2 linked regions of the Rhodoligotrophos appendicifer genome follow. The protein of the gene in region 1 interacts with the protein of each later gene in a pairwise test. Links are inferred from orthologs where the notes say so. Each region holds a gene or a part of one and is shown on either strand. Other genes may lie near its edges. The genes, in order: FKM97_RS03600 and grxD.

What was found.
Region 2: the proteins of FKM97_RS03600 (region 1) and grxD interact in binary tests that used the Escherichia coli proteins (3 or more experiments, as listed by UniProt). The link is inferred for Rhodoligotrophos appendicifer from one-to-one orthologs.

What each region holds. Positions count from the first base shown.
Region 1 is NZ_VHKL01000001.1:752,665-764,382, reverse strand. What follows is about bases 3,059-6,019. They hold FKM97_RS03600 (BolA family protein), read left to right. Parts: upstream 3,059-4,378; coding sequence 4,379-4,660; downstream 4,661-6,019. Other genes in these bases: FKM97_RS03590 (shikimate kinase), read right to left, coding at 5,858-6,019; aroB (3-dehydroquinate synthase), read right to left, coding at 4,690-5,850; FKM97_RS03605 (J domain-containing protein), read right to left, coding at 3,630-4,256; cobS (cobaltochelatase subunit CobS), read right to left, coding at 3,059-3,488. Outside these bases: FKM97_RS03620 (esterase-like activity of phytase family protein), read right to left, coding at 1-518; cobaltochelatase subunit CobT, read right to left, coding at 592-2,475; more of cobS, read right to left, coding at 2,499-3,058; more of FKM97_RS03590, read right to left, coding at 6,020-6,442; site-specific tyrosine recombinase XerD, read left to right, coding at 6,734-7,696; FKM97_RS03580 (acetyl-CoA carboxylase carboxyltransferase subunit alpha), read left to right, coding at 7,783-8,736; FKM97_RS03575 (L,D-transpeptidase family protein), read left to right, coding at 8,928-9,650; FKM97_RS03570 (NAD(P)/FAD-dependent oxidoreductase), read right to left, coding at 9,653-10,978; FKM97_RS26195 (hypothetical protein), read right to left, coding at 11,101-11,274; FKM97_RS03565 (tyrosine recombinase XerC), read right to left, coding at 11,369-11,718. UniProt on the Escherichia coli protein: Transcriptional regulator that plays an important role in general stress response. Has many effects on cell morphology, cell growth and cell division. Acts by regulating the transcription of many genes, including dacA (PBP-5), dacC (PBP-6), ampC and mreB.
Region 2 is NZ_VHKL01000007.1:228,399-239,950, reverse strand. Bases 1-2,795 are described here. They hold grxD (Grx4 family monothiol glutaredoxin), read left to right. Parts: upstream 1-1,127; coding sequence 1,128-1,463; downstream 1,464-2,795. Other genes in these bases: FKM97_RS16855 (MFS transporter), read left to right, coding at 1,578-2,795; FKM97_RS16865 (BolA family protein), read left to right, coding at 805-1,044; purL (phosphoribosylformylglycinamidine synthase subunit PurL), read left to right, coding at 1-767. In the rest of the region: more of FKM97_RS16855, read left to right, coding at 2,796-2,822; FKM97_RS16850 (hypothetical protein), read left to right, coding at 2,831-3,214; FKM97_RS16845 (hypothetical protein), read left to right, coding at 3,433-3,702; FKM97_RS16840 (hypothetical protein), read right to left, coding at 3,703-4,038; rpsD (30S ribosomal protein S4), read right to left, coding at 4,184-4,801; murI (glutamate racemase), read right to left, coding at 5,016-5,837; FKM97_RS16825 (RNA methyltransferase), read right to left, coding at 5,834-6,622; FKM97_RS16820 (NADP-dependent isocitrate dehydrogenase), read left to right, coding at 6,766-7,983; FKM97_RS16815 (cyclic nucleotide-gated ion channel), read right to left, coding at 8,041-9,216; FKM97_RS16810 (hypothetical protein), read right to left, coding at 9,239-9,499; alaS (alanine--tRNA ligase), read right to left, coding at 9,570-11,552. UniProt on the Escherichia coli protein: Monothiol glutaredoxin involved in the biogenesis of iron-sulfur clusters.

The sequences.
Region 1 (11,718 bases):
GGTCGAGCGGCAAAGCCTTCGGCGCCGATGTCGTAGCGATCGATACGCACCTTGCTTTCAAAACCAACTGCGACGGGCCCATCAATGCCCTTGTCGGACAAGGGGGTCATCGCTTCGGTATCACGTTCATATTTACGTTGATAGGGGTTGCCATCCTTGTCCAAAATGGCGGCCATTTCGCCATTCTCAACGCCGGCGAGCTTGCCTCCAGCATCATATTTCAGGCCGAGCTTCAGCCACCAACCCTGGTCGCTGGTGGACAGGAGCCGGTCGCCGTCGCTTGAGACGGCCAGACTTGAAAAGCCGCCAAAGCGGGGATCAGTGCTGCTGATCTGCAGACCGCCACGCCATTCCAGCTTGCCGAAACGAGTCTCCTCGGGGGCACCCACCACGAAATCGATGGGCCTGAAACTGAGGGCAATAGGACCTGGGGCAGTTTCCTGCCCGGAGGCCCAATGTGCGTTCAGAGAGACCAGAAGAAGTCCGACGAGCAGAAACGACCCGAGCAGGCGGCGCATAGGACCCCAACAGGCTGAGAAGACGAGGCGGTACAACCTCAGTTTAGCGGAACCGAAAACGGCGACGACGACATCACGCGACTTTTTTCCTGCGTGGCCGCATCGAACGCCCCTGGGGTAAGGGAGCGTCGTCATCGAACAGCTCGGCCAACTTGTCCGTCATGGCTCCTCCGAGCTCCTCGGCATCGACGATGGTCACAGCCCGGCGATAGTAGCGGGTGACGTCATGGCCGATGCCGATGGCGATCAGCTCCACCGGCGAACGCGTCTCGATGTCGTTGATGACCTGCCGGAGGTGCCGCTCCAGGTAGTTGCCCGGATTGACCGACAAGGTGGAATCATCGACCGGAGCGCCGTCTGAGATCACCATCAGGATGCGTCGCTGCTCCCGTCGGCCGAGCAAGCGGTTATGCGCCCAGATCAGCGCTTCGCCGTCGATGTTCTCCTTCAGCAGCCCTTCGCGCATCATCAGGCCGAGGTTACGGCGGGCGCGACGCCAGGGCATGTCGGCCGATTTGTAGATGATGTGTCGGAGATCGTTCAGTCGCCCCGGCACTGCCGGCTTGCCCGAGGCGAGCCACCGCTCGCGGGCCTGACCGCCCTTCCAGGCCCGGGTGGTGAAGCCCAGGATCTCGACCTTCACGCCGCACCGCTCCAACGTGCGCGCCAATATATCCGCGCAGGTCGCCGCCACCGTGATCGGGCGGCCGCGCATGGACCCGGAATTGTCCAACAGCAGCGTCACCACCGTGTCACGGAAATTCGTGTCCTGCTCCATCTTGAACGACAAGGGGTGCATGGGATCGGTCATCACGCGCGACAGGCGCGCAGCGTCCAGAATGCCTTCCTCCAAGTCAAAGTCCCAGGAGCGGTTCTGCTTGGCGAGGAGACGACGCTGCAGTCGATTCGCCAAGCGTGCGACCACGCCCTGGAGGTGCGCCAGCTGCTTGTCCAGATAGTTGCGCAGCCTTTGGAGCTCGTCGGCGTCGCACAGGTCTTCCGCTGCTATTTCCTCGTCGAAAGCCGGAGTGAAGACTTTGTAGAAGTCCTCGTTGTTCGCGCTGGAGAAGGGGAGTTGAGGACGCCAAGGCTCGCTGCCGTCGGGAGCTTCTTCGGATTCACCGTCTTCCGGGACCTCCTCGACATCCGCGTCGGTCGTCTGCTGATCACTGCTCTCAAGCTCGCCCTGGGCGTCCTGGACATCGTCACTCTGGGAGTCCTCCGACTCCTCGCCGTCACTCTCCTGGCCCTGGTCAGGCTCGCTGCCTTCGGCCGTCTCTCCATCCTCGGAATTTTCCTCGCCCTCATCCGGATCCTGCCCGAGCTCGTCGGCCATATCGAGTGAAGCGATGATATCTCGGGTCAGGCGCGCGAAGGCCGTCTGATCGGTCAGCGCATTGGTGAGGCCATCAAGGCGCGCACCCGCCTTCTCCTCGATCCAGGGGCGCCAGAGATCGACCAGCAGACGCGCATTGTCGGGCGGTTCGGCCCCTGTGAGCCTCTCCCGCACAAGGAGCCCCACGGCTTCGTCGAGGGGTGCTTCCTTGCGGTCGCGCACCTGGGAGACCGATCGTCTCTGGTACCGGTCATCCAGCATGGCGGTGAGGTTATCCGCCATGCCGCGCATGTCCCGCGCTCCGATCGCCTCGACGCGCGCCTGCTCCACGGCCTCGAACACGGCACGGGCATTGCGTCCTTCGGGACGATAGCGGCTGTGGACATCGTTGTTGTGGTTGGCGAGGCGCAAGGCAAATGAATCCGCAACGCCACGCGTCACCGCGACATTGGCCGGATCGAGGTCATGGTCGACTTGGGGAAGCCGAGCCCGCGTGCCCGAAAGACCCGGCGCCTCGCCACCGAAGGTGACCTGGAGTTCCGGCTCGTGGGCAATGGTTCGCATCGCCAGAGAGAGGGCGCGCTTAAACGGGGCGGAGGGTGCTTCCTTGTCCGTAGCCATGTCTTACCGGAAAACCTCCGATATCAAGAGAGTCCCACATGCGCGGTCGATTCCGGCAGCTCCTCGCCGAAGCATCGCTGGTAGAACTCAGCCACCAAGCCGCGCTCGAGCTCGTCGCATTTGTTCAAGAAGGTCACCCGGAAGGCAAAGCCCCGATCACGGAATATCTCGGTGTTCTCTGCCCAGGTGATCACCGTGCGCGGGCTCATGACGGTTGAGAGATCACCGTTCATGAAGGCTGAGCGGGTCATGTCGGCCAGGCGCACCATATCCGTCACAACTTTACGGCCCTGCGGATTGTCCAGGCTCTTGCATTTCGACAGCACGATCGAATTCTCCTGCTCCAGCGGCAGGTAGTTCAAGGTGGTGACGATGCTCCAGCGGTCCATCTGGCCCTGATTGATCTGCTGGGTGCCGTGGTAAAGTCCCGATGTATCGCCCAGACCGACGGTATTCGCCGTCGAGAACAGCCGGAACGAAGGATGCGGACGGATCACCCGGTTTTGGTCCAAAAGCGTGAGCTTGCCGGAGACTTCCAGCACGCGCTGAATGACGAACATGACGTCCGGACGGCCGGCATCATACTCGTCGAAGACAAGAGCGGTGTTGGTCTGCAGCGCCCAGGGCAGGATGCCCTCGCGGAACTCCGTCACCTGCTTGCCCTCGCGCAGAACGATGGCGTCCTTCCCGACAAGATCGATTCGGCTGATGTGGCTGTCGAGGTTGACGCGGACGCAAGGCCAGTTCAGCCGCGCCGCCACCTGCTCGATATGGGTGGATTTTCCCGTCCCATGGTAGCCCGTAATCATCACACGACGATTGTGCGCAAAGCCGGCGAGGATCGCGAGCGTGGTCTCGCGATTGAACAAGTAGTCCTCGTCCAGATCAGGCACATGCTCGCTGGTCTGTGAGAAGGCTGGCACTTCCAAGTCGCTGTCCAAGCCAAAGACCTGACGGACAGAAACCTTCATGTCTGGCGTGCCGGCCACTTCCCCATTTACCTGAGGGTTCATCGAAATCCTTCCTGAGCGTTCGATTGCGCCCAACCCGGTGTCTGGCGCGGCTGCGAGGGTTCAAGACCTAAGGTGGTACTCTCGGATGACGATGTGTAGTCCGGCCACGGTACCGCCCGCAAGCGTCAAACCGCCGCCGTCTCAGCAAAATCCTGCAGATTTGAGATAGTTGTAGGCATTAATCACCGCCCTAAGCTTGTCCTCGCCCTCCCGACTCCCGCCATTGGCGTCCGGATGATGGCGTTTCACCAACAATTTGAACTGCGCCTTGACCTCTTCGGCCGTGACATTCTCGTCCAATCCCATCACGTCGAGAGCCTTCCGCTCGGCGTTGCGGACCTGACGCGTCGGGCGCGAAGGATCCGCCGTGTAGGCGGCGCCGCTGCCGAACACCTCATGGGGATCATAGAATTCCTGATTATAGCGAAAGCCGCCGGCACGGCGGGCTCTCTGCTCGGCCTTCTGTGAAGACCAGGGGTTGGACCCGATCTTCCAAGTGGGCCGGTGGCCATGCAAGGCGTCACGCTGATAATCGATGAATTCGTTGTCGCGCATGCCTTTGAAATAATTATAGGAGGAATTGTATTCCCGCACATGGTCAAAGCAGAACTGATGGTACTCGCCATCCTTGCCGCGCCCCTTGGGGGCGGGATGGGTCGCGGGAGCTCCACAGTCAGGCCATTCGCAACGCGGCCCATTGGCCTGCGCGGTGCGGTCCTTGTTCGGCTTTACGCGAATGCGATCAAAATATTTCGAGTCGAGTTTCATGGTCCGGCGATTATGGGTATGTGGATTGAGCGCTGCAAGGCGACGATCAGCCCTCTGGACAAGCCTCTCATAGAACCCCTACATCCTCTACGATAGGTTTCTTCACGCAGGTGGGCATCGATATGACGGCAACCGGCCGAGTGGCAGCATCGATCAGAGAGAAACTGACGCGGGAGTTCGGTCCGAATCAGCTGGAAATCCTGGACGAATCGGATCTGCACGCTGGACATCAGGGCCATCGTCCGGGAGGCGAAACTCACTTTCGGGTTTCAATCGTCTCAGATGCCTTCGTCGGCAAGCGGCCGATCGAGCGGCATCGCATGGTCAATCGCGCTCTGTCCGAAGAGTTGCGAGACCGGGTACACGCTTTGGCGATTACCGCACGCGTCCCCGGGGAGGAATGAGGAAGCCGGCTCGGCCAGGCGTCGCAACCTCACCCTCTCGCTGATTGGCGCCCCGCCAATTCCTCCTCCAGAAAACGTCTCACATCGCCTTCATCGACGTCGCGGCTGACAAAAGCCTCACCGATGCCACGGACGAGGATGAAGGTGAGCTTTCCCGCGATCGCCTTCTTGTCCTGGCGCATGATCTCAACAAGCTCTCCTGCCCCCGGCAAATCACCAGGAATCGCAGAAACGTCGATCGGGAGGCCCGCCCTTCGCAGATGCGTTTCAACGCGAAGTGCCGTTCCTCCTGCACAGAGCCCCAGACGTTCCGAGAAGCGAAAGGCCTGGGCCGTGCCGATTGCCACCGCTTCACCATGGATCAACCGGTCGGAATAGCCCGTTGCCGCCTCCAGGGCGTGGCCAAAGGTGTGGCCCAGGTTCAGAAGGGCACGACGTCCCGTCTCAAACTCATCCTCCACCACGATTTCCGCTTTCGCCCGGCAGCATGTTGCAATGGCGTGGAGGCGATCGGCTCCATCCTGATTGACGATATTCTCCAGGTGCGCATCGAGCCAATCATAGAAGCCGCGATCGCCGAGCAGACCGTATTTCACGACTTCCGCATAGCCTGCCCGAAACTGACGAGGCGGGAGGGTGTCAAGCAGGCTGGTATCGGCGATGACCAGATCCGGCTGATGAAATGCTCCGATGAGGTTTTTGCCCGCTTTGGCGTTGATGCCGGTCTTGCCCCCAACGGATGAATCGACCTGCGCCAGGAGCGTCGTCGGTATCTGAATGAACCGCACGCCCCGCCTCAGGATCGCCGCGGCGAAGCCGACCAGATCGCCCATCACGCCGCCGCCTAGGGCGATCACATGGTCCCGCCGTTCGATCCCGGCCTGGAGCAGTCCGTCGCACAGCACCTCCAGGGTGGCGAAGCTCTTGCTTCGTTCTCCCGCCGGCAGGACGATCGCCTTCGCCTCGATGCCACGGGCGCTGAGCCCCTCCTGCAGGCGCCGAAGGTGCAGCTCCGCCACAGTCTCGTCCGTCACGATCGCAGTCCGCGGACGGGCGAGAATCGGCTCCACCAGTTCGCCGGCGCGTTCCAGGAGGTGGGATCCTATATGGATGTCATAGCGACGCCGGCCCAATTCGACGCCGACGACCTCAGTCGGCGAAACGAGACCCGTCTCTGCTTCGGCGTTCATGGATTGGTTAACTCTCAAAAGATTGCGTCTCGGCCAGAAGCCGCAGAATTTCGTTGACGATCAGGTCGTGCGGCACGTCCCTGCTGTCAACGACGAAGCGAGCCTGCGAATAAACCGGATATCGCTCATCCATAAGGCGCTTCATGACCCCTTCCGGGTCTTCGTTGTTCAGCAACGGTCGGTTGGAGCGCCGGCGAACCCGTTTCATTAGCAGCGGCAAGTCAGCGCGGAGCCAGATGGGGACGCCATGCTCTGCAATGGCGGCTCGCGTCGCCGGATCCATGAAAGCACCGCCGCCCGTGGCCAGCACCTGAGGACCCCTGAGCATCAGGCGCCCGATGACCCGACGTTCGCCCTCCCGGAAATAGGCCTCTCCATGATCGGCAAAGATCTCGGGAATGGTCTTGCCGGCGGCGGCTTCGATTTCCTGATCCGCATCGACGAAAGGCAGCCCCAAGCGCTGAGCAAGGCGGCGGCCCACGGTGGTCTTGCCCGCACCCATGAGCCCGATCAGCACAATGCTGCGGGACCCTAGCGCCTCGGTCACACCATTATGATCTCTGGGGACCTGCCCCACGCCTGCGACGCTCATCGCTTTGAAAACCTCGTCCCTCGCGTCCGTTGTAAACCGCCTGTTCCAAATCGAAAAGGGCAAGGGCCTCCGCAGTGCGGAATGTCTCAGGGTTGCCAAGGCGTTTATGTCTGTCTATGCGAACTTAACAAATACACTGTATAATTCGGGCACATTGGAGTGTGAGGTTCATGCCCGGCAGTTTGCGCTTCTTATTGATCTTGGGATGTTTGGCTGGAATCGCGTATGGCGCGGTCTATACGCTGGCGACAATGCGCCCCGAACAGAGCGAGGTCGTAAAGCTCGTCCCGAATGAACGCCTCTTCCGTTGAGGGCGCCCGCGATGGGCGCCTGATCGAGGGTTTTCTCGAGATGCTCAGCGCGGAACGCGGCGCGGCGCGCAACACGCTCGATGCCTATCAGCGGGATCTTTCCGATTACCGGGTGTTTCTCACGCAGCGCAAGCAGATCATCGGGCGCGCGACCAGTGACGACCTGCGCGCCTATCTTTCCAGCCTAGAGGCCAATGGTCTGTCTGCGGCAACCAGTTCGAGACGGCTCTCGGCCCTGCGTCAATTTCACAAGTTTCTCTATGCCGAGGGTCTGCGCGACGACGATCCCAGCAGCGTCCTCGAGAGCCCCGGAGCGCGGCGGCCGTTGCCCAAGATCCTTTCGGTCGAAGAGGTCGATCGCCTCTTGGCATTGGCTCGCGAAGAAGTGACGCAGGCCCGGCTGAAGCCCGATCAGTTCCGGGCCGTGCGGATGAATTGCCTGATGGAGCTTCTTTACGCCACGGGCATGCGCGTCTCGGAGCTCGTCAGCCTCACATTGAAGACGGTGCAGACCGACGACCGCTTCCTCACCATTCGCGGCAAGGGCGGGCGAGAGCGGCTGGTGCCGCTGAATTCCAAGGCAAGAGAGGCGCTTCAGACCTATATCGGCCTGCTGCGCCAGGGCAAGAACGGAACGCCGGATCAGGGCTGGCTGTTTCCGTCACAAGGCAGCAGCGGATATCTGACCCGGCAGTATTTTGCCCTCGAATTGAAAGGCTTGGCAGCCCGCGCCGGCATCGACCCCGCGAGGATTTCACCCCATGTCCTGCGCCATGCCTTTGCCAGCCACCTGCTCGCCGGAGGCGCCGATCTCCGCGCCGTACAGCAAATGCTGGGGCATGCAGACATTTCGACCACGCAGATCTATACTCACGTGCTGGCGGAGCGGCTGAAACAAGTTCTGTCGCAGCACCCATTAGCCCATTCGCCGCTGCCGAGTTGACATCTGCAGGCTTGGCCGCCACTGTCCGGCCGCTTTGCAGAGGCTTCTTCGAAGAAACGCGCGACGCTCAAGGATCACTGAAGAATATGCGAACCTTTCTTGACTTCGAAAGCTCGATCGCCGAGCTCGAAGGCAAGATCGCCGAATTGAAGGCGATCGGCGCCGAGGGCAATTCGATCCAGATGGACGAAGAGGTCCGGCAACTCGAGCAAAAAGTCTCCCGCAGCCTGACGCAGATCTATGACAGTCTGCAGCCCTGGCAAAAGATGCAGGTGGCGCGGCATCCCGAGCGGCCGCATTTCGTCGACTATGCCCGCTTCCTGTTCACTGACTTCACGCCCTTGTCGGGCGACCGCAAGTTTTCCGAGGATCGCGCGATCATCGGCGGTCCTGCTCGCTTCCAAGGCGAGTCGGTGCTCATCATCGGTCACGAGAAGGGCGCGGATACGGCCTCACGGCTCAATCACAATTTCGGCATGGCCAGACCGGAAGGGTATCGCAAAGCCGTTCGGTTGATGGAAATGGCCGATCGCTTTTCCCTGCCCATCATCAGCTTCATCGACACCGCCGGCGCCTATCCCGGCATCGGCGCCGAAGAGCGGGGCCAAGCCGAAGCGATCGCCCGGTCGACCGAATGCTGCCTGCGGGTCGGGGTGCCCCTCATCTCCATCATCATCGGGGAAGGCGGGTCCGGCGGCGCCGTGGCCCTGGCGACGGCCAATGTCGTGCTCATGCTCGAGCATGCGATCTATTCGGTGATTTCCCCTGAAGGCGCTTCATCCATCCTATGGCGCGATTCGACGCGCGCGAAGGATGCGGCAACGGCGATGAAGATCACAGCAGACGACTTGAAGCGGCTGGGCGTGATCGACGACATCATTCACGAGCCGGTCGGGGGGGCTCATCGCTCACCCGACGAGGCGATGACGGCGGTCGGCGAGGCCATTTCCTCCAACTTGCTGCGCCTGCGCCACCTCAATCCCGACGAACTGCGCCGGGCGCGCCGTGAGAAGTTCCTGGCCATCGGCAGGAACTTGTAGCAGAAGCATTCGCTGTCGGTGGGACGTGGGATCGCATTGCCATTCGCCCTCCGCAAAGTTAATGCTTTCATAATAGGTTTCGCGCAGGCTCTCCCCGCCGGGGGAAAAGGGTGTTCGCCGCCGTGACGTTACGCTTGTTAGTGAAAATGCTGGTCCTGGTGTTTGGCGGACTCGCCTTCGCCGGGTGCAAAATGAGTACGGAGCCCGACAAGGCCATGAAGCCGTTGTCGGAAGAGGCCAGGGCCTTGCTCGCCGCCAAGGGTTTGAAGCCCGGTGCAGCGATGTATGTACGGATCTTCAAGCAGGAATCCGAATTCGAGGTGTGGATGGCCAATGGCTCCGGCACCTACACCTTCTTCAAGACCTATAATGTCTGCAACTGGTCGGGCGACCTCGGACCCAAGGTGAAGGAAGGCGATCGGCAAGCGCCGGAGGGCTACTATGTGGTCACCCCGGCACAGATGAATCCGAAGAGCGCCTATCACCTTTCGTTCAACATCGGCTATCCCAATGCCTTCGACAAAGCCAATGACCGGACGGGCACTGCTCTCATGGTCCATGGCGGCTGCCGCTCGGCCGGTTGCTATGCCATGACGGACGACGCGGTGTCAGAAATCTTTGCCCTGGCACGAGAGGCCTTCATCGCGGGCCAACGTGAGTTTCCGATCTCGGCCTATCCCTTCAAGATGACCGCCGACAACATGGCGTTCCGGAAGACCAACAAGTGGTACCCCTTCTGGGCCAACCTGAAGCAGGGCTACGACTTCTTCGAAAAGCATCAGTACCCGCCCGTCGTCGGAGTGCAGGACAAGAAGTACGTTTTCTTCGACGGCAATGATTCGGTGCCGGAGGCCTTCAGAGTCAGTGCGGCGAGCGCCCAGAGCGGTGCACCGCGACTCATCCAGGGCTGGTAGGTCTAAACGCCGGTCGAGGGCGCGATTTTTGTCCCATCGGAAAAGCGCGTGAACCGGAAGGGTGTCGGATCCACGATCGGCGTGGAGCCGGTGACCAGGTCCGCCATGAGCCTCCCCGCCCCCGGGCCGATCCCAAAGCCGTGGCCCGAAAAGCCCGTTGCGACGAAGAAGCCGGGGATCTGGTCGATGGGCGAGATAACCGGCACGGCATCGGGCATTGCATCGATATAGCCTGCCCAACTGTCGGCCACCTTCACTGAATCGAACAGCGGGAACGCTGCTCGCAGATGCTTCATCGCATCATCCAGCACGTGTGGGAGCGGCTTGGGGTCGAAGGTGCGGATGCGCTCGAAGGGGCTCTCCTTGTCGAGCGCCCAGCTCTTCGGAGTGTTCCACTCCTCCATGAAACGCTCGCTGAGCCGCGGCCGCAGGCTCTTCCATTCCATCTTCAGCATCGGCAGATAGTCGAAGAAGAAGCGGAAACTGTCGGGCACGAGCTCCGGCACGGTCACGTCACCATGGGCGACGGTGTAGCCTCCGTCGGCGCGCTTCCGATACGCAAAGCCCGGAGCCCACGCGGACGGCACGGGGCCGTCGACCGGTGTCGTCCTCAGCACCGATGAGAGCACTTTCAACTGGGGCAGCCTCAGTCCTAAGGATCGACAAAACACTCCGGACCATGCGCCGCCGGCAAGAACGACCTGCGAGCAGGCGATGCGGCCCTTTTCCGTCACCACTCCGGAGATGCGACCCCCCTCGCGCTCGATGCCGCGGACCGCACAACGCGTAAAAATCTTCGCTCCCTGCTTCTGCGCGCCACGGGCGATCGCGGGCGCGGCGATGAACGGCTCGCCCTTTCCGTCACTCGGGGTATAAAGCGCACCCTTCCAGCTGGTCGCAGATTGCGGGATCAGCTCGGCAACCCGCTTTCCGTCAATGATTTGCGAATCGAGCTGATAGGCCCGGGCATGCTTCATCCATGCCTGATGGCCCTCCAGATCCTGGTCGGTCTTGGCGAGGTAAAGTATGCCCGTGGTGCGGAAGCCGGTCTCCTCGCCAATGCGCTCGTTCATCTGGCGCCAGAGGCCGAGGGATTCGATAATCAGCGGGATTTCGCGGGGATCGCGCCCCATCTGGCGGCACCAGCCCCAGTTCCGGCTGGACTGCTCGCCGGCGATGATCCCTTTCTCACAGAGCACGACCGAGACTTTGCGCTCGGCCAGAAAAAGAGCAAGCGAAGCGCCGATGATGCCGCCACCGATGATGACGACATCGGCACGCTCAGGCAGCTTTTCGTCGGACGGAACCGGCGCGATGTCCGCAAGCATCATGAACTCTCCCCGTTACGAGGACAGTCATAGAGAGGTTTGCGGTCGGCGAAAAGCGCGGCACAAAGAAGCCGGGTTCGGCAGTCCTGCCAAAAACCCGGCTGAAGACTTGAAGAAAAAGCTTATTGCGTAGACGTGCTGGACGGTGCCGGAGTCATCGGCGCGGGCACTTCCGCCACTGTCATGGGCGCGCTCGAGGCCTGGACATTCTTCTGATAGCTGCAGGCATGCGCACCCGCGGCAAACGAGACGGCAGACGCCGCGATTGCCAGGGCGAAGACGGTCGATTTCATCATGCGTCTCTCCATCATCATGGGGAAGAACCTTCAGACTAACACGAGCACAACACTTCACAAGCGCCCGAGGTTCACTCTTCCTTGAAATGAAGTGCTACGCCCGCGGGTGAGCGGTCTCATATTGCCTAAGGAGGTGGGCGCGATCGACTTCGGTATAGATCTGCGTGGTGGACAGACTTGCGTGGCCCAGCAATTCCTGGATTGAGCGCAAGTCGGCTCCAGCCCCGAGGAGATGCGTGGCGAAGGAATGCCGCAACGCATGGGGCGTCGCCGTCTCCGGGAGAGCCAAGGCGCCTCTGAGCCGCTCGATCAGGCGCTGCACGATCCGCGGGTTGAGGCGAGCACCGCGCACTCCGACGAACAGCGGGCCATTGGCCGCTTTGCCAGCGGGACAGAGGGCAAGATAGGCCTCAATGGCGGTCCGTACGATCGGCAGCACGGGGA
Region 2 (11,552 bases), on another replicon or contig:
TGTCCGCAGTTGGTGCCGAGCCCATCGCCGTAACTGACAACCTTAACTTTGGCAATCCTGAGCGGCCGGAAATCATGGGACAGTTCGTTCGCGCAGTGAACGGCATCGGCGATGCGTGCCGCGCCCTGGATTTCCCCGTGGTCTCGGGGAATGTCTCGCTCTACAATGAGACAAATGGACGTGCAATTTTGCCGACCCCGGCCATCGGGGGTATTGGCTTGGTTGACGACCTTGCGCAGACGGCCACGATCGCCTTCAAGGCCGAGGGCGAGGACATCCTGCTTATAGGCGGACACGGAACCCATCTCGGGCAGTCCATGTATCTGAGGGAAATACTCGGGCGCGAGGAAGGTTCTCCGCCCCACGTTGATCTAGCTGTCGAACGCCGTCATGGAATTTTCGTCCGCTCTTTGATTCGCCAGGGAAAGGTGACCGCCTGTCACGATATCTCTGACGGTGGACTTGCTGCGGCTGTGGCGGAAATGGTGATGGCCTCCGGACTCGGAGCAGTGATAAATCTAGAAGGTGAGGCACATGTAGCGCTCTTCGCCGAAGATCAATCTCGCTACATCGTGACCTGCCGCTCTGAGGATCTACAGGCACTTCTTGTCTCCGCACATGATGCAGACGTTCCGATAGTGCATCTCGGGGCGGTTGCCGGTCGCGAGCTCGCAATCGACGGCTCGGTTCGTCTCTCTGTCGACGAGTTGCGGGTCGTCCATGAAGGCTGGTTTCCGCGCTACATGGACCTGGCGGCGGAAGCGTGACAGTATTGAGGCAGGTTGAGCTATGGGGCGGCGTTGAATGGCAATGGATGCAAAGCAGATCGAGCAGTTGATTAGGGACGCCCTTCCCGATGCTCGAATCGAAATCCGTGACTTGGCGGGCGATGGCGATCACTACGCTGCGACGGTCGTCTCCCAGCAGTTCAAGGGCAAGACGCGAGTCCAACAGCATCAAATCGTCTATCAGGCGCTGAAGGGCGCCATGGGCGGCCAGCTGCACGCGCTTGCTCTGCAGACCTCTGCCCCTCCGGAGGATTGAACTGTCCGACTAGAATAAGGGCCGGATGCTCCCATTTATGGATTGCTAATAGCGGTACATTGCGAGAAGAAAAGGTTCTGACGATGAGCGACGTTCTTCAGTGGATCGACGAGCAGGTGAAGTCCAACGACGTAGTCCTGTTTATGAAAGGTACGCCGCAGCAGCCCCAATGCGGTTTTTCGAGCCAGGTGGTTCAAATTCTGGATTATCTCGGGGCTCCCTATGCCGGTGTGAATGTTCTCGAGACTGACGCGCTACGCAACGGTATCAAGTCCTATTCGGATTGGCCGACAATTCCGCAGCTTTATGTAAAGGGCGAATTTATTGGCGGCTGCGACATCGTCCGGGAAATGTTCCAGAAAGGCGAACTGAAGTCGCTTTTCACCGAACAGGGCATCGCGGTCGAACAAGACGCCTGAGGCTTTTAGTGTCCTGACGTCAACATCGTGAATGTCAGACCTCAGCATTCTGCATTGGTCATGAGGTGCGGCGAGGCGTAGGAATGGACCGCGTCCCCTGGGTCGAGGTAATCCATGTCCGTTTCTGCGCTGCAGCCGTTGCCCCTTTGGCGCCGCCCCGAGGTCATCATAGCCGCAGGCTGCGTGATCGCTGCCATGGGGTTCGGCCTGCGGTCGAGCTTTGGCCTGTTCACGCTCCCCATCACCGAGACCTATGGTTGGGACAGAGCGACCTTCGGCTTTGCCATCGCCATTCAGAACCTGGTTTGGGGGGCCACCCAACCTGTGGCGGGGGCGATGGCCGATCGGTATGGAACCGCCCGGGTTCTCATCGTGGGTTCCATCATCTATGCGCTCGGCGTCATCTTGATGCCGTTTTCGCCGACGCCGACCCTGTTCTGCCTCACTGCTGGCGTAATGGTCGGCATCGGCATAGCAACGGCATCATTTGCGATTGTGATGGCGGCCTTCTCACGATCAGTGGGACCGGAGCGGCGCTCCTGGGCCTTTGGCATTGCAACTGCAGCCGGGTCCATGGGGCAATTTCTCTTTGCCCCCTTGGGACAGGCGTTCATCCAAGCCTATGGCTGGGAGACAGCGCTCGTCCTTCTGGGACTCACCATGTTGATTTGCGTGCCGTTAGCGGGGCTTCTTCGCACGCGGACGGCAGATGCCAAACAGAGTTTGGAAAGTGAAACGACATTGCCGGCGATGCAGGCGCTGGCAAAGGCGGTGGCGCACCGCAGCTTCATCCTTCTCATCGCCGGCTTCTTTGTCTGCGGCTTCCAGCTGGCTTTTATCACGACCCACATGCCGCCTTTTCTGGTGGAGAGCGGTGTCAGCGCCGGGATTGCCAGCACCGCGATCGCTTTAGTGGGCCTCTTCAATGTTGTCGGCTCCTATACCTCAGGCATTCTCGGCAACCGTCATTCTAAGCCCTATCTCCTGGCTTCCATCTATGCAGCCCGTGGCGTTGCGGCTTTGATCTTTATCCTGTTGCCCATCACGACCGCCAGCACGCTGGTCTTTTCCGCCGTCATGGGGCTTCTCTGGCTCTCCACGGTCCCTCCGACTGCGGCACTCGTCGCAATCATGTTTGGGGTGCGCTATATGGGCATGCTGTATGGTGTCGTGTTCTTTAGCCACCAGGTCGGTTCCTTCATGGGCGTATGGCTCGGCGGCGTTCTCTACGACATTTACGGATCCTACAATCCTGTCTGGTGGATCAGCATTGGGCTCTGTGTCTTTGCCGCTCTCGTGCATTTGCCGATCCGGGAGCGGCCGGCCGCGGACTTCGGCCGTACGCCCGTAGCTGCGTGACGGGTCAGATGACAGCGCATTTGCGGAGCCCCCATCGGGTGGCGCTCCTCACGGGTGTGGCATTAGTCGCAGTTTGGCTGTTGGGAATGGGTTGGGCCGTCCGCGACGCGGCCCTGGATCCAACCGCCGGAGGCCCCCTCTTCGCTGTATTCAAACCAGGGCTCACCGAGACGGAAATGGTGCACCGGATCGTGACCGCCGGCGGCCGTCCGATGCGGCAAACCTGGATTTCCTCCGTGTGGGTGGTCGATGGGGAAGACGGTCTAGCGGGCGCGTTGAAGGCCCATGATGTCCTCGGAACCTATGGTGAGTTGCCCATTGGCTTCCAACTTGCTGGCTGCTTTGCCGGGGCCGATAGCCGCGCCTCCGCGATGCTGTCTCTGCGACCATGAAACTCGTCTGGTACCGCACGGCAGATGGGCGCAACTGGCCGAGCATCGCCGCTTTGACAGCCTAGTCTGCCATCCAGTTCTTAGCAGCATCCCTGACCTGCTGCCAACATATTGACAATAGGTCTAATTTTTCTCTCGCCGCATTGACGGGGACACAGCCTGTTCGCAGACTTGCGACTCGATGCGAGCCATCACTGGCGCGAGGGAGGCTGGAGGACATGATGAACTTGCTTGGCCATCATCGGCAGTTTGACAATTGTCTCACCACAGCGGAGATCCTTTATTATCTTCCGGACCATCCCACTCTTGTTCAGACATTCATATGGCAGCACTATGATGTGGCGCCACTCTTTCCGCGGCTTATCAAATTCCTTGATTTCTGGCGCCAAGGCATTGAGGCGACATTGGCCGAGGTGAGGGTTGCTCATCGCCAACTTGGAGGATCGGCACATATCCGGCTGGTCGACCAAGAATGGCGGCTTAGCTGATCAGCTCAACTTGATCTTACGTTGCTGACCGTCTCTCTGAACTTCATAGCATGCTGTTTCGGAAACCATCATTCCCTGGAACTGAGTCGGTTGTGGACGATTGACCAGCGTTCCGATCACCAGTTTGCACTGATCGAGCGACGGTGTCGCTGATCCCGAATCATTTGCTGTCCTTCCGGTGGCATCACGGAACTCCACCACCGGCACATACACGACGTCATAGGTCTGGTTGGCAACTGAGATTCGCGGCGGCCCCGCAGTTTCGGGCGAGGTGGTCTGACATCCCGCCAAGGCAATGCAGACCACTGGCGCGAGGATCGAAACAGCAATTCTCATCAGGCCAGCTACTCCTCGGGACCGCTGCCGACGGAGATCGGCCGCGCTTGAATCTACCCACCATCATCCCACCGGGAGGGGATACCACCAAACAAAATCCGGGCGAAAAAATGGCGCAGGCCCGAGTCCAGGTCTGCGCCCTCAATTAGCGCGAGTAAAACTCGACGACCAGGTTTGGCTCCATCTGGACCGGATAAGGTACGTCTGACAAAGCAGGAATTCGCGCCAGCTTGGCGGTCAGAGCCTTCTGATCGACCTCCACATAGTCCGGCACGTCCCGCTCGGCCAGCTGCTGCGATTCCAGCACCAGCGCTAGCTCTTTGGACTTGTCCTTGACTTCGATCACATCGCCGATCTTAACACGGAAGCTTGGAATGTTCACGCGGCGACCATTGACCTTCACATGCCCATGGTTGACGAACTGGCGTGCGGCAAACACAGTGGGAACGAACTTAGCGCGATAGACGATTGCATCCAGCCGACGCTCGAGCAGCCCGACGAGGTTCTCCGAGGTGTCGCCCTTCATCCGCGCGGCTTCCTGATAGATCGCGTTGAACTGGCGCTCGTTGATCGAGCCGTAATATCCCTTGAGCTTCTGCTTGGCGCGCAGCTGTTGACCAAAATCCGACAGCTTGCTCTTGCGGCGCTGGCCGTGCTGGCCAGGCCCATATTCTCTCTTGTTCACAGGGCTCTTTGGGCGGCCCCACATATTTTCGCCCATACGGCGGTTGATTTTATACTTCGCCTGAATCCGCTTGGTCATTCGAGTCTCCTAAACGCCGCCGGCTGTGCACCCTTGCACAAGCCGACCAATGGAACCCGCCCTCCTCCGCCGGTTTAACCGGCCGACAGACGATGCGCCCCAAGCAGAGCGCAACGTCACGGGCAAGCAAAACAGGCCGGTGCTTTTCGCACCGGCCAGTGCGCGGGTGATACAGCCAGACCAGGGTTTTGTCAAACCCGGCGAACTCGACGTCTCAACGCGGAACCGACATCACTTCGCATCGCGCAAAGCCAAATTTGGCGAAGGCCGCCGGTGCTGTCATCACTCCAGTGAACAGCGCGGTGCCGGGTGCTGGCAGGTTCGCCTCGGGGGGTCCGAGCACACGCTCTCTTCCAACGAACTCTACGCGTCTGGCGATGGCCATCGCAGGATCGATGAACCGAACCGGCCAAGGAGCTGCCACTGTGAGTTCATCGAGCAGCAAGGGGTAATGCGTGCATCCCAGCACAACCGTGTCCGTCCGCCTTCCGTCACGTCGCCTGAAGACTGGAGCGATCTCCTTGCTTATTGCCTTGGCATCGACGGTTTCCCCATTCAGCTTTGCCTCCGCTAGGCTTGCCAAACGTTCCGCGCCATGGAGAAGGACTATGCAATGGCTGGCATAAGTGTCGATCAGCGCCTTGGTGTATTCCCGCCGTACCGTTCCAGGCGTGGCCAGCACCCCAATCATCCCGCTGACGGTCAGGTTGGCCGCAGGCTTTATGGCCGGGACTGTGCCAACGAACGTCATTTCTGGATAGCGCTCACGCAAACGCCAGATCGCGAGCGTGCTTGCAGTGTTGCAGGCGATCACCGTCACATCCGGCCGCACTTTGTCGATCAGCACCCCAATGACTTCGACGATCCGCCGAATCAGCGGCGTCTCTTCCCAGGCCCCATAGGGAAACGCGGCTGTATCGGCGGCATAGACGAGTTCGGCCAATGGCATGGTCTCTGCGACCGCCTGCGCGACTGTCAGTCCGCCCATGCCAGAATCGAAAAGCAGAATGCGCGGCGGCCTTGTGATCTCGCTCACGAAAGGTCTCCCTTGCTTCCCCACCGGTAGCGAGTGAAAGCGGAGAGGACCCCATGGAGCGTTCGCACCTCCTGCTCGGTAAGCTGTGCTCTCCCAAAAAGATTGCGAAGGTTACGGATCATGTTCGGTGCCTTTTCCGGCGGCCGCAGGAACCCTGCGCGATCGAGCCCCTCTTCGAGCCGGGTAAAGAATCCAACAAGTTCCGCTTTTGTGGCCAGGCGTGTATCGCGAAGATAGAGACCTTCGCGTCCTGCGGGCTCGATCGCAGTCTCACGGCCGAGCGAGCCGCTTCCTGTGAGCTTGAACCACTCATAGCCGATGAGCAGGACTGCCTGCGCGAGGTTCAGTGAGGGGAAGCCTGGGTTCACTGGTGCCATGATCACTGCATCCGCCAACGCGATCTGGTCACCGTCTAGACCCGTCCTTTCCGGGCCGAACATGAGGCCCACCCTCTGGCCGTCCGCCATGTGTTCGACGCAGGCACGGGCGGCCGTCTCAGGAGTGAGCACCGGCTTGACCTGATCGCGACGCCGCGCAGTGGTGGCCATGACATAAGTGAGGTCGGCGATGGCCTCTTCGAGGGTCGTGAACACCTGCGCCCCGTCGATGATCCAGCTTGCACCCGATGCGCTTGCAACGGCTTGAAAACTGGGCCAACCATCCCTTGGCTGCACCAGCCTCAGCTCTGACAACGCGAAATTGGCCATGGCTCTGGCCGCCGCACCGATGTTTTCACCCAGTTGCGGATGGACGAGGATGACGACTGGCGCTGCGACTTCGCTCAATGGGGAAGAGTTCCTCTCTCGGCCTTTTCCGCGGGCCGGCTTGCATAAGCCATCCGGTGGGATTGATCAATCTGGTGAGGATGCTATGAAGTCGCCCCCATCCGAACAATTCCCAGACACCCTAAGCTGAGGTCCGAAAAAAGATGGCGAAGATCAAGGTCGATAACCCGGTCGTCGAACTAGACGGCGATGAAATGACCCGGATCATCTGGCACTTCATCAAAGACAAGCTGATCCTGCCCTATCTCGATATCGACCTCAAATACTACGATCTGGGTGTCGAATATCGCGATGAGACCAACGACAAGGTCACCATCGACGCTGCCGAGGCAATCAAGAAATACGGCGTCGGGGTAAAATGCGCGACGATCACGCCCGACGAGGCTCGCGTCGAAGAGTTCAAGCTGAAGAAAATGTGGAAGTCGCCCAACGGCACGATCCGCAACATCCTCGGCGGCGTCGTCTTTCGCGAGCCCATTATCTGCTCCAACATTCCCAAGCTCGTACCAGGCTGGACCCAGCCGATCATCATCGGCCGCCATGCCTTCGGTGATCAGTATCGTGCGACAGATTTTGTTGTGCCGGGGAAAGGCAAATTATCGATCAAGTTTGTTGGAGACGACGGCGAGACGATCGAGCATGAGGTGTTCGCCTATCCCGGCGGCGGCGTCGCCATGGCGATGTACAATCTCGACGACTCGATTCGCGAATTTGCTCGGGCTTCTTTCAATTATGGCCTGCAGCGCAAATATCCCGTCTACCTGTCGACCAAAAACACGATCCTGAAAGCCTATGACGGTCGGTTCAAGGACCTCTTCCAGGAGGTTTTCGATGCGGAATTTGCTTCCGAGTTCAAGAAATTCGGGCTCGTCTATGAGCATCGCTTGATCGACGACATGGTTGCATCCTGCATGAAGTGGTCGGGGGGCTATGTCTGGGCCTGCAAAAATTATGACGGGGACGTGCAATCCGACACCGTGGCTCAGGGCTTCGGTTCGCTTGGCCTCATGAGTTCCGTCTTGATGACCCCTGACGGACAGACGGTCGAGGCGGAAGCGGCTCACGGCACGGTCACTCGTCATTATCGTCTGCATCAGCAGGGCAAGGAGACCTCTACCAACTCGACCGCATCCATCTTTGCGTGGACCCGCGGCCTGAGCCACCGCGCCAAGCTCGATGGGAACGAAGCGCTGAAGAAGTTTGCTTCCCTCCTCGAAACGGTGACCGTCGACACGATTGAAGCCGGCGATATGACGAAGGATCTGGCCATTCTCGTGGGACCCGAGCAAAAATGGCTGTCCACTACCGGCTTCCTCGATAAGGTTCGCGCAAATCTTGAAGCGGCTATGAGCAACGTCTGAGGCAGCAAGAAATCCTTGTCGGCGCTATATTTTGTGGCGCCGACAAGGCCGGTTCTCTCAAGAGGCAATCTCAGCCCCCGCCCGACGATCCACGATGGCGGTAATCGCCTCGGCGATATGGGGATCGTTCTCTACCAAGCGTTCGAAGTCGGCCGATTCAAGCACCAGCAATTCGCTGGGCTCCAGAGCTCTGACCGTGGCCGTTCTTTCGCTTCGCGCCAGTAGCGCCATTTCGCCGAAGAATTCCCCAGCGATCAACTTCACCGGTTTACCGCGCACCGCCACCTCGACGGAGCCGCTGACGATGAAGAACATGGCATCTGCCGGCTCTCCTCTCCGCACGATGATGGCGCCCGCCGGCACGCGTCGCGCTGAGAGCATCCGCACCACCTGCACGATGCCGTCGGCATCGAGATGGCTAAACAGCGGAACGCGCGCCACGAGACCGTAACTTACCACGAAATCCCGCCGGTGAATTTCGTTCTGAAACCCTGTTGCGACGATGGCGACCGGCAGAGCGAAGAGGCCAAGACCAATGATGATTGTCACCCCCCCGATGACTTTTCCGATGAGAGTTATCGGCACCACATCTCCATACCCGACGGTCGCCAGGGTGACGATGGACCACCACATGGCGCTTGGCACATCGCCGAACTTGTCCGGTTGGGCAAACCGTTCCGCCAGATACATGGCAACGGATGACACGAGCATTGCGCTGATCATTAGCACTGCTGCGGCGAACAGCGATCGGCGCTCAGCGGCAAGGACCCTGCCGATGGTGCCCATGGCGGTGGAATAGCGCGTGAGCCTGAAGAAACGGATGAAGCGCAGCACGCGGAGAATTGCGAAATCGGCCGGAAGTAGGAACTCGAGAAAAAAGGGGATGATGGCAACGAGATCGATGATCATCAGGGGTGCTGCGGCGAACCGGCTCCGGGCCTTCCACGGATTCAATTGTCGGAAGATGGGGTTTTCCGGGGCAGTCCAGATCCGTGCCGCATACTCAATGATAAAGATCGTGACGCAGACCGTATCGAATGCGTTGAAGATCGCACCGTAATCCGCCTGAATCCAAGACACGGTCTCCACGATCGCCGCCCCGACATTGGCAATGATCAGGACGATTACGAAGTCGTTGAGAATTCTTGCCGTCACTTCCCCTCGACGGCCGCCTTCGAGGATGTCGAAGACGGCTCGCCGGATTGTTCTCAGACGTTTTTTGCGCGCCGGCATTGAGCGGGTCTTTGCAGTTGGCCTATTCGGCGTAGGCAATTCCCGACTCGACCTCGCCTATGGCTTGCTCTACCAGCGCAATGGCTCGTTCCCGATGGCCACCCTTGTTCGGCTCTGCCGCTTGCAGATTCCCCAAGGCCGAACGCAGGGCCCCCAGCGCAGACTGCATGTAAGGTTGGTTCGCCAGAGCTGAGGTGATCACCTGCTGCCCGGCGACGGTTGCCCCAATACCGAGCACGAAAGCTGCCGCCAAGCCGCCTTGCCGCAAATTCCACACGCGCATGAAACCTCTCCCGTTGAGTCTGTCGGATCATAAGATCATGAAAAGGTTACGCGCGTGATTACGAATCTGCCTAGGCGCTGGCCTCCACCCTCTCGCGGATCGCCTGCAGCGCTTCGTCGGCCCGAGACGCGTCGGGGCCTCCGGCCTGAGCCATGTCGGGGCGACCGCCGCCACCCTTGCCGCCGAGCACCTCCGAACCCGACCGCACGAGGTCGACGGCGTTGAAGCGATGGGTCAGGTCAGGCGTGACTCCCACGGCGATCCCGACCTTGCCCTCATTGCTGATCCCCACCAGCGCAATTATGCCGGAGCCCATCTGTTTCTTGCCGTCATCGATCAGGCTGCGCAGATCCTTTGGATCCAGCCCTTCGATCTTGCGGGCTCTGAGCCTGATGCCATTGACCTCGGGATCGGAAGCAATGCCTGCTCCCGAGGCTTCGCCGAGAGGAAGTTCGATGCTCTCTGCGCCAATAATGGCGAGCTTCCTGCGGGCATCGTTGAGCTCGCGCTCCAGTTTTCGGTTCTGTTCGACGAGCCCTCTGACGCGGTCTATCAGATCGGCGGGGCGGGTCTTCACCAAGGCAGCCAACTCCTCTAGCCGCCGGTCCTGCTCAGCGAGGTAATTGCGGGCAGCCGCTCCGGCCAGCGCTTCGATGCGGCGGACGCCGGCAGCGGATCCCTGTTCCGCGATGATCTTGATCAGTCCGATGTCGCCGGTGCGGTTGACATGGGTCCCGCCGCAGAGCTCCAGCGAGAAGACCGGAGTGCGGCCTCCTTCGTTTCGGCCCATGGCGACGACACGCACTTCATCGCCGTATTTTTCTCCAAACAATGCCCGGGCCCCTTCGGCGATCGCCTCCTCCACGCTCATCAGCCGCGTAGACACCGGATCATTCTGGTCAACAACCCGGTTCGCGATCGCCTCGGCGCGAAGAATCTCATCCGAGCTCATTGGCTTCTGGTGGGCGAAGTCGAAGCGCAGACGGTTTGGATCAACAAGGGAGCCCTTCTGGGCCACGTGGTCGCCGAGCACCTGGCGCAGTGCCTCATGCACCAGATGCGTCGCCGAGTGATGCACCCGTGTTGCGGCACGGACGGCGTGATCGACTTCCAATTCGACTGCGGTACCGGGTGTCAACGTTCCAGACTTGAGCCGGCCTCGATGGATGAAGAGATCGCCCAACCGCTTCTCGGTTTCGGTAACCTGGAAAAGGACGCCGCCCGGCCCGCGGATCACGCCGCTGTCGCCGACCTGGCCACCGGATTCCCCGTAGAACGGCGTCTGGTTCAGGACGAGACTCGCCTCCTCTCCAGCCTCTAGAGTTGCAAGTTCCACTCCGTCACGAATGATCGCCGTGACAACACCTTCTGCCAGTTCTGTGTCGTAGCCCAAGAATTCGGTCGCGCCGAGCCGATCTCGTAAGCCGAACCAAACCGTATCGGTTTTGGCTTCGCCCGAGCCGGTCCAGGCCTTGCGTGCTTCCGCCCGCTGGCGCTCCATCGCGGTGTTGAAGCCATCCGTGTCGACGCCGATGCCCCGCGGGCGCAGCGCGTCTTGGGTGAGATCCAGGGGAAAACCGAAGGTGTCGTAGAGTTTGAAGGCCGTCTCCCCGGCGAGGCTTTGCCCCTCGGTCAGAGTCGCTGTCTCGTCCTCCAGAATGCGTAATCCCCGTGCCAGGGTGGTGCGGAAGCGGCTCTCCTCCAGGCGGAGCGTTTCCGTGATCATCGCTTCTCCGCGCACGAGCTCCGGATAGGCTTGACCCATTTCGCGCACCAGAGCCGGTACCAGACGCCACAGCAAAGGCTCCTCGCTGCCGAGCAAGTGGGCATGCCGCATGGCGCGCCGCATGATTCGACGCAGCACGTAGCCGCGGCCTTCGTTCGAGGGGAGAACGCCGTCGGTGATCAGGAAGCTCGATGCACGGAGATGATCGGCAATCACCCGGAAGCTGGGCTTGGCGTCGCCTTCGGCCTCACGACCCACGATCTCCTCGCACGCCCCAATCAGGGCTCTGAACAGGTCGATTTCGTAATTGTCATGCGTGCCCTGCAG